DNA from 4 places in the Cobetia sp. SIMBA_158 genome. Region 1 is predicted to be linked to each of the others. Evidence: predicted binding sites of a transcription regulator. Region 1 holds the regulator's gene; each other region holds the start of a gene.
What was found. The regulator sigma-54, encoded in region 1, starts transcription at its own class of promoters, with help from an activator protein. The targets are predictions, from matches to a motif close to TGGCACNNNNNTTGCTNT.
Positions count from the first base shown of each region.

Region 2: the regulator sigma-54 is predicted to act here: its motif matches at 1,003-1,020, upstream of R2R70_RS09935 (amino acid ABC transporter substrate-binding protein).
Region 3: the regulator sigma-54 is predicted to act here: its motif matches at 805-822, upstream of glnL (nitrogen regulation protein NR(II)).
Region 4: the regulator sigma-54 is predicted to act here: its motif matches at 945-962, upstream of R2R70_RS10790 (NCS1 family nucleobase:cation symporter-1).

Region 1 covers NZ_JAWJYL010000001.1:59,127-61,330, reverse strand. The annotation lists gene R2R70_RS00250 (RNA polymerase factor sigma-54) at 143-1,591, shown strand.
Region 2 covers NZ_JAWJYL010000005.1:129,957-132,160, reverse strand. The annotation lists gene speE (polyamine aminopropyltransferase) at 1-675, shown strand, start outside; gene R2R70_RS09935 (amino acid ABC transporter substrate-binding protein) at 1,106-2,131, shown strand.
Region 3 covers NZ_JAWJYL010000005.1:308,695-310,898, forward strand. The annotation lists gene R2R70_RS10705 (DUF4124 domain-containing protein) at 1-579, shown strand, start outside; gene glnL (nitrogen regulation protein NR(II)) at 842-1,936, shown strand; gene ntrC (nitrogen regulation protein NR(I)) at 1,933-2,204, shown strand, end outside.
Region 4 covers NZ_JAWJYL010000005.1:328,562-330,765, reverse strand. The annotation lists gene R2R70_RS10790 (NCS1 family nucleobase:cation symporter-1) at 1-875, opposite strand, end outside; gene R2R70_RS10785 (aspartate/glutamate racemase family protein) at 1,301-2,056, shown strand; gene R2R70_RS10780 (cation:proton antiporter) at 2,156-2,204, opposite strand, start outside.

The sequences.
Region 1 (2,204 bases):
AGACGCATGCATGACGTCCATACCACCTTGGTGGAAACATGGCATGCAAGTTGCTTTAATATTCACGGCAACCACTTGTCAGTGCCCCAAGTCACGGTATAGCGTAGTAAGCACGTTCCTTTGCCGTGAATTGACTGACTCCATGAAACCCACCCTGCAACTCCGCCTCGGCACCTCGCTGACCATGACGCCGCAGCTCCAGCAAGCGATCCAGCTGCTGCAGCTGTCGACGCTCGACCTGCGTCAGGAGATTCAGCAAGCCCTCGAGTCCAACCCCATGTTGGAGCTCGACGAGGACTACGAGTCGCTGGATGTCGTCGAGACACAGGATTCAAGCGAGATCTCCACTGCCGACTCCTCGAGCGAGATTCCCGAGGAATACCCCCTCGACAGTGACTGGTCGGACCTCTACCAGGACCACGCCGGTAGCCTGACCAGCTCCGGCAGTGGCAGCGGGAGTGAAGAAGGGCCGGACTTCGATCGCAATACCAGTGTCGAGAGCCTGCAGGACCACCTGCGCTGGCAGCTGGCGATGACCGACCTCGATGGCCGTGAACGCCAGATGGCGGAGAGCCTGATCGATGCCGTCGACGGTGCCGGCTATCTGAGCCTGTCACTCGACGAGCTGGTCGATGGCCTGCGCGGCCAGGGCCTGCCCGGCCTCAAGGCCTCCGAACTCGAGCAGGTATTGCTGCGTCTGCAGCAGTTCGACCCGACCGGCGTCTTCGCCCGTGATCTGCGCGAATGCCTGCTGCTGCAACTGGCACTGCTGCCGGATGACCTGCCGCTGCTGGCGCAGGCGCGCCGCCTGGTACGTCAATTCCTCGAGGCACTGGGCAACGATGATCGCAAGCTGCTCAAGCGCCGCCTGAGCCTTGACGATGACGAGCTGGATCACGTCATTCGTCTGGTGCGTGCGCTCGATCCGCGTCCGGCATCCGCTTGGGGCGAGCCCGCCAGCGATTACGTGATCCCAGATCTGCTGGTGCGCCATACCCGCCATGGCTGGCAGGTCGAGCTCAACCCGGAAGCGCTGCCCAAGCTGCGCATCCAGCCGGAATACGCCGCACTGATCAAGCGTGCCGACAAGTCCGCCGACAACACCTTCCTCAAGGACAACCTGCAGGAAGCGCGCTGGCTGATGAAGAGCCTGTCATCACGCAATGACACCCTGCTCAAGGTCGGCCGCGAGATCATGGCACGCCAGATCGATTTCCTCGAGCAAGGCGAGGAAGGCATGAAGCCGCTGATTCTGGCCAACATCGCCGAAGTGGTCGAGATGCACGAATCGACCATCTCGCGGGTCACGACCCAGAAGTACATCCACACCCCACGCGGCGTCTTCGAGCTCAAGTTCTTCTTCTCGAGCCAGGTCGGTGGCAGCGGCAGTGGCGACGCCCACTCAAGCACCGCCATTCGTGCCCGCATCCGCAAGCTGATCGCGGAAGAGCCGGCCCGCAAGCCTCTCTCCGACTCGCGGCTGGTCGACCTGCTCGCCAGCGATGGCATCGAGGTCGCACGCCGTACCGTGGCCAAGTATCGCGAAGCGATGGGCATCCCCTCCTCCAGCGAGCGCAAGCGTCTGGCCTGACGCGTCACCTGCGGCTGCCATGCCCTGCTTTCACCTCCACAATGGCAGCCGCCGCCAACCTCAAGCGCTGGATTTTCCGCTCATCAGCCTCTGACTTCGCGGGTAGCGGTACGCCTGTCGTACGCTCTGTCATGCCGTCAACCGCTCATCAATTGCCCGTCATGGGCCATGACGGCGCGCAGGATGACGGTAAAAAACCGCCGTTCCGGCAGCGTCATTCACCGTCAATCGCATGTTTTTAAAGTCACTTTTGCGCGCATTGCACCTGGATGACACCCGGAGAACCTCCCGGAACGCCGCTTGCTCCACGCAATCGAAGCGCCTGAAAGGCGACGTACATGCAGGGATTGGCGACGAAAACCCGCCTTCTTGCGCGTCTTTCACGCACCACCCATCAGACGTGCCCTTGAAGTCCACTCCGACACCCCTCACTGAGTTGAAGACAAGCACTGAGCCACGATGCAGCGCAGCGTTGATCTTTGCGCAAAGCTTGGGCATTGTCGGTACAGACGCTCACGACTTCTGACGCCACTGGCAAGGGTGCGAAAACATCGCCAGACGGTGGCCGTCAAGCCTGTTGCAGAGCGTCCGATCAGGGTTTGCTCGTAGTCAA
Region 2 (2,204 bases), on a different contig from region 1:
AACTTCCTCTATCACGAGATGATGTCGCATCCGGCGCTGTTCGCTCATGCAGACCCCAAGCGTGTCGTCATCATCGGCGGTGGCGATTGCGGCACCCTGCGTGAGGTGCTCAAGCACCCGGGCGTGGAGAAGGTCACCCAGATCGATATCGATCAGGCTGTCACGCGTGCCTCCGAGCAATTCTTCCCGGCGCTGGTCGAGTCCAATGACGACCCGCGCGCCGAGCTGCTGTTCGAGGATGGCGTCAAGTGGGTCGACAACTGCCCCGACGAGAGCATCGACGTGCTGATCGTCGATTCCACCGACCCGGTCGGTCCGGCGGAAGGTCTGTTCAAGACCGACTTCCTCAAGCGCTGCCATCGTATCCTCAAGCAGGGCGGCCTGATGGTGCAGCAGAGCGAGTCTCCGCTCTATCACACCGATTCCATCATCAAGGACCTGCGCAACGACATGGGCGAAGCGGGCTTTGATAGCGTCGCGACCCTGCCGTTCCCGCAGCCGGTGTATCCGTCCGGCTGGTGGAGCTGCACCCTGGCGGGCAAGGGCTGTGACGTGAAGTCCTTCCGCGAGGAAGATGCCGCTGCCGCCACCTTCGCGCGTGACTTCTATACCGTCGAAGGCCATCGCGCCGCCCTGGTGCTGCCGCCCTTCATGCAGCGCCTGCTGGAGAAGTGATCTGCATGCACCTTGCGGTGGCAAGCAAGCCCCATCAGGCACGAAAACGTGCCTGATGGGATGAACAAGCGTTGAGTCAGTCAGACCGAGACATTGGTCGCAATCTGCCACTCGCGCCACATCGCTGCACCGCCAACGGCCGTTTCGCAATGAAACGGCCGTTTTTATTTTGCACCGATATGAGGCGAACTGGTCTCGCCATGAGCCTAACTGCGCGGCAATCGCGCGGAATGATCCGCCGCCCCACCCCGAGGCTTTGGTCTATATCACTGGGTTTTAGCGCTTTTTTCAGCGTTGAACGCAGCGGATCACGCGATAGGCGGAAATTGGAACGCGGCTTGCTATTGTCGATAGGTGCCATGCAATGCATTGCACCACTTCTGACTCGAGGCTGATCGAGCGGACTCCAGACTTTCGCGAGGGAATCACGATGCATAACAACAAGAAGCCACTGCTGATCGCTAGCGCCGCTGTCCTGGCCGCCTCCATGGCGACAGGCGCCAGTGCCGCGACCCTGGATAGCGTCAAGGAAAAGGGCTTTGTCCAGTGTGGCGTCAGCACCGGCTTGCCGGGCTTCTCGGCACCGGATGACGCCGGTAACTGGCAGGGCCTCGATGTCGACGTCTGCCGCGGCGTCGCGGCAGCCGTGCTGGGCGATGCCAGCAAGGTGCGCTATGTACCGCTGACGGCCAAGGAGCGTTTCACCGCGCTGCAGTCCGGCGAGATTGATGTCCTGTCTCGCAACACCACCTGGACGGCGACCCGTGACACCTCACTGGGCCTCAACTTCGCTGGCGTGAACTATTACGACGGCCAGGGCTTCATGGTCAGCAAGGACCTGGGCGTCTCCAGTGCCAAGGAGCTGGACGGGGCAGCCGTCTGCATCCAGTCCGGCACCACCACCGAGCTCAACCTGGCGGACTATTTCCGCATGAACGACATGTCCTTCGAGCCGGTCGTCTTCGATACCTCCGACCAGACCGTCAAGGGCTTCGAAGCCGGTCGTTGTGACGTCCTGACCTCCGACCAATCCCAGCTCTACGCGCTGCGTATCAAGCTCTCCGATCCGGCGTCCGCGATGGTGCTGCCGGAAGTCATCTCCAAGGAGCCGCTGGGCCCCGTCGTCCGTCAGGGCGATGACCAGTGGTTCAACATCGTCAAATGGACCCTGTTCGCCCAGATCAACGCCGAAGAGATGGGGCTGAGCTCCGACAACATCGAAGAGAAGAAGTCGGACACCAACCCGAACGTCGCGCGCCTGGTCGGTGCTGATGGCAACTACGGGGAAGCCATGGGGCTGCCGGCTGACTGGGCCTACCAGGTCATCAAGCAGGTCGGTAACTACGGCCAGATGTTCGAGCGCAACGTCGGTACCGGCTCCGCACTGGGTATCGAGCGCGGCTTGAACGCACTGTGGACCGATGGCGGCGTCCAGTACGCCCCGCCGGTTCGCTGATGCGCGGGCTCGCCCTGTACTGCGGGTGGGCCTTGCCCCTCATGACAGGCTGAGCAAGGACGCTGGCCAGGGG
Region 3 (2,204 bases), on a different contig from region 1:
CTGTCGAGCCTGTCGTTCGATCTTCAGGCGGCCCAGGTCTATCGTCACGTCGATGCCAACGGCAACGTGGTCTTCAGTGATCAGCCTGCGGGCGGCAGCAAGGTGCAGCTGACGCCGCTCAGCGTGGTGCCGTCGACGGAATCCCTGCCGCCGCGGCGCAGCACGCCGTCGCGCGTGAGTTCTTCCTCATCCAGCGAGAGCACCCGCACCCGGGCGCCTGCGGTGGATGTGGCCTTCCGTGGCTATACCACCTTCACCATCCAGAGCCCGTCCAACGAGGAGACGCTGCAGACCGGGCAGGCGGGCAATCTGGCGGTGCGCCTGGGGATCGAGCCCAAGCTGCGCCCGGAAGACAAGGTGCGCGTGACCGTGGACGGTGCGCCGTCTCAATCCGCCATGCACAGCACCGTCTTCATGGTGCCGGCGCTGGAGCGTGGCAAGCATGTCATCCAGGCGGAGTTGCTGGATTCCACCGGCCGCGTGCGCCAGACCAGCGAGCCGAAGGTGGTCTATGTGCAGCGCGCCAGCGTCAATCTGCCTCGCAACCCCAACAACCCTGCCAATGCTGGCGGTGGCTAGCAGCGTCTGGGCGGCCTTTTTCTTCGCGCGTTTCTCCTTCGCTGACAGGCCGCCTTCGGGCGGCTTTTTCGTGTCTGGGACAGTCGATGTCGGGCCGCCTGGCGGTGAAGCGAGGCAACGCGAGTTCGAGCGCGATTTTTCGTCTGCACCATTTTGGTGCCAATATGAGGGGCCAGAAATGGTTGCACAGCATCGGACGCCGTGTTCTCGGTGCCTGCACCAGACTGGCGCGGTTATTGCAGAACAGGGAGACGTACTGCAGATGGCGAACAAACCCATGCATCAACGACTGCTCGAACACCTGAACACTGCCGTGGTGGTGCTGGACTCACAGCTGCAGATGGTCTGGATGAATCCCGCCGCGGAGACGCTGCTGGCGGTGAGTCTGGTGCGCGTGAAGGGCAGTACGCCCGACAACATGACCGGGCTGGATGACACCCTGATCAATGTGCTGCGCAAGGCGCTGGAGGAGCAGCACCCCTACACCCAGCGTGAGGCCGAGATCATCAACGCGGCCAATGAAGCGCTGACGGTGGATTTCACCGCGACGCCCATCAGCGCCAATGAACTGCTGGTCGAGATAGAACCGCGTGACCGCCTGATGCAGATCTCGCGCGAAGAAGCGCTGATCGCCCGCCAGGAGGCGGTCAAGGTGCTGACGCGTGGTCTCGCGCATGAGGTCAAGAATCCGCTCGGCGGCATTCGTGGCGCCGCCCAGCTGCTCGAACGTGACCTGCCCGAACCGCAGATGGTGGAGTTCACGCGCATCATCATCGAGGAGGTGGACCGCCTGCGTGATCTGGTCGATCGCATGCTCGGGCCGAACCGGCCGCCGCTGCAGGCGCCGGTCAATGTGCATGCGGTGACCGAGCGGGTGCGGGCCTTGCTGCAGGCGGAAGGCAGCGCCATCACCTTGAGCGCCGACTACGACCCGAGCCTGCCGGAGGTGATCGGCGACGAAGGTCAGCTGATCCAGGCGGTGCTCAACATCGCGCGCAATGCCACCCAGGCCCTCAATGAGCAGCCACAGCCCGATTCACCGCAGCCTGACGCCGCTCCCTACGAGATCACGCTGCGGACCCGCGCTCGCCGTCAGTTCACGCTGGGCCATGAGCGCCACCGGCTGGTCTGCGAGCTGGCGATCATCGACAACGGCCCCGGCATTCCGGAGAGCCTGCGCGAGACGCTGTTCTACCCGATGGTCTCGGGGCGCGCCGAAGGCTCAGGGCTCGGGCTGTCGATCGCCCAGGGCATCCTGCACCAGCATCAGGGGCTGATCGAGTGTGACTCGCGCCCCGGCCATACCGAATTCCGATTACTCATTCCGCTAGCCGGCACTTCTGGAGATCACACATGAGCGAGACTGCCCGCGTCTGTATCGTCGATGACGACCGTGCCATTCGCTGGGTGCTGGAGCGCGCTCTGGCACAACCCGACCTCGAGGTGGAAACCTTCGAGCGTGCCGATCAGGCCGAAGCCAGCATCATGCGTCAGTGCCCGGATGTCCTGATCACCGATATCCGCATGCCCGGAACCGATGGTCTCGACCTGATGGCGCGCGTGCGCGAGAAGTACCCGGACCTGCCCGTCATCGTGATGACGGCGCATTCCGACCTCGACAGCGC
Region 4 (2,204 bases), on a different contig from region 1:
ATCTCGCCGAAGATGGGCTGCGTGCCGGACACCACCACCACGGTGATGACGGCAAACAGCAGGAAGTTGACCGGCAGGCCCCAGAAATTGCCACGTTTCACATCACCGGGGGTAGCGCAGTAGCGCGAGAAGTCCCCGAAGTTGAGCGTCGGACCCGCGAAGTAGCCCGCCACCAGTGCCGCGGCGATCACCATCTGCCACAGGGCGTCGCTGCCAGAGAGCGTCTTGCTGCCCAGCGTGAAGCTGATGTTGTCCCAGCCGGCCTGCCAGACGATCCAGCCCGCCAGCGCGAACATCACCACATAGACGGCTGGCCCGGCGAAATCGATGAAGCGCCGCACCGCATTCATGCCCCACCAGAACACCAGCGCCTGCAGCACCCACATGAACAGGAAGCAGTACCAGCCCAGCTGCGAGAGCCCGAACAGCTGGGTCTCGGTCAGCCCTTCCAGCGACGGCACGTAGCGCAGCAGCACCAGCATCAAGGCATGCGCCGCCAGATACGTCTGGATGCCGTACCACACCACCGCGATCAGCCCGCGGATGATCGCCGGAATGTTGGCACCATAGATGCCGAAGGACTGACGGCAGACCACCGGGAAGGGCACCCCCGTCTGCTGGCTGGGCCGCGAGATCAGATTGGCGAACACCTGCACCACCAGAATGCCGACCAGCATCGAGACCAGAATCTGCCAGCTGGCCAACCCCAGGGTGAACAGACTGGCGGCAAAGACGTAGCCACCGACGCTGTGCACATCGGACATCCAGAACGAGAAGATGTTGTACCAGTTCCAGTTCTGCTCGCAGGGGGCGAGGTCCTCATTGATGAGCCGCTTGCTCGCGTTGCTCAGATCAGGGGGAGTCTGGGGTGTCATTGTTGTCTCCAGAGGGGCTTGTGGGCCATGGGCCAGTCACGAGGCGTCATGCCTCGCCATACCCTCCCCTTATCAACAAGCGTGCCAGTGAAACACTTGTTGCGGATTTTCAATCTCCAAGCGTTTTCCCCAGGGCCCGCTCTGCGCAACACCCCTGCCAGTAATGCCATGCGCGCGGCAACCCCTGAGACATCAGGCACCATCAACTTCCGCTGTATTAGCCATATGCACCACTGAAGCGCGCCGCCAATGAAACGAACGTTGCGACAGCGGGTACCCCCGGACTGGCACGGATGCTGCTCGTGTTTTGTGTGCTCCGCTCGCACAGCCTCGCATCCGGCGCGCGCCGTCACGAGAAAGCCCATCACGAGAAAGCCCGTCACGAAAAAGCCCGTCACGCGAAAGTCCATCACGAGCCCACCATCATGAGAGAGCCCGCCATGTTGCGTCTCAAGGTCATCAATCCCAACACCAGCCAGGCGATGAGCCAGCAGATGGCGCACTCGCTGCAACGGCAGCTCGCCCGGGACGTCCACCTCGAGGTGCTGACTGCCGAGCATGGCGCCCCCAGCATCGAGACCGCCGTCGAGGAAGCCATGGCGGTGGTCGCGCTGCTGGCGCTGATCGCCCGTGATCGTGAGGGCTTGCTGAAGACTCCGCCCGCCGATGGCTATCTGCTGGCCTGCTTCGGTGACCCCGGCCTCGAGGCCGCACGCGAACTGAGCCCCGTGCCGGTGATCGGCATCGCCCAGGCCGCCATGCACATGGCCACGCTGGCGGCCCCCTCCTTTGCCATCGTCACCAGCATGACCAGCACGCTGCCGATGTCCGAGCAGCTGCTGGAGCGCTATGCGATGCGCCCTCTGTGCAAGGCGCTGCTGGCCTGTGACGTACCGGTACTCGCGCTGTCCGAGGCGCGCACTCCCCCCGTGCCATTGCTGGAGCGCTGTGAACACGCCAGAGCCAGCGGTGCCGGCAGCATCGTGCTGGGCTGCGCTGCGATGGAGCCGCTGCGTGATGCCATCGCATCAGAGATCGGCCTGCCGGTGGTCGACCCGCTGCTGGCGGGGCGCGACCTGCTGCTGACCCTGATGCGCCAGCCCGCTGTCGCTCGCACGAAGCAAGCGGGTGAGGTGAAACCCCTCAGCGGTGTCTTTGCCCAAGGCCTCGCGGCCCTTTGACCCGCAGGCGAGCTGCCCTTGGCTGGCGCCTCGCGACCGAAACGCAAACGCCCCCTCACTGCTGCCAGTGAAGGGGCGTTTGCTTTGGCAGGCTCTGACTCAGTGCTTGTCGTTCGACTCTCCCGAGTGGCTGCGATCGCCGACCACC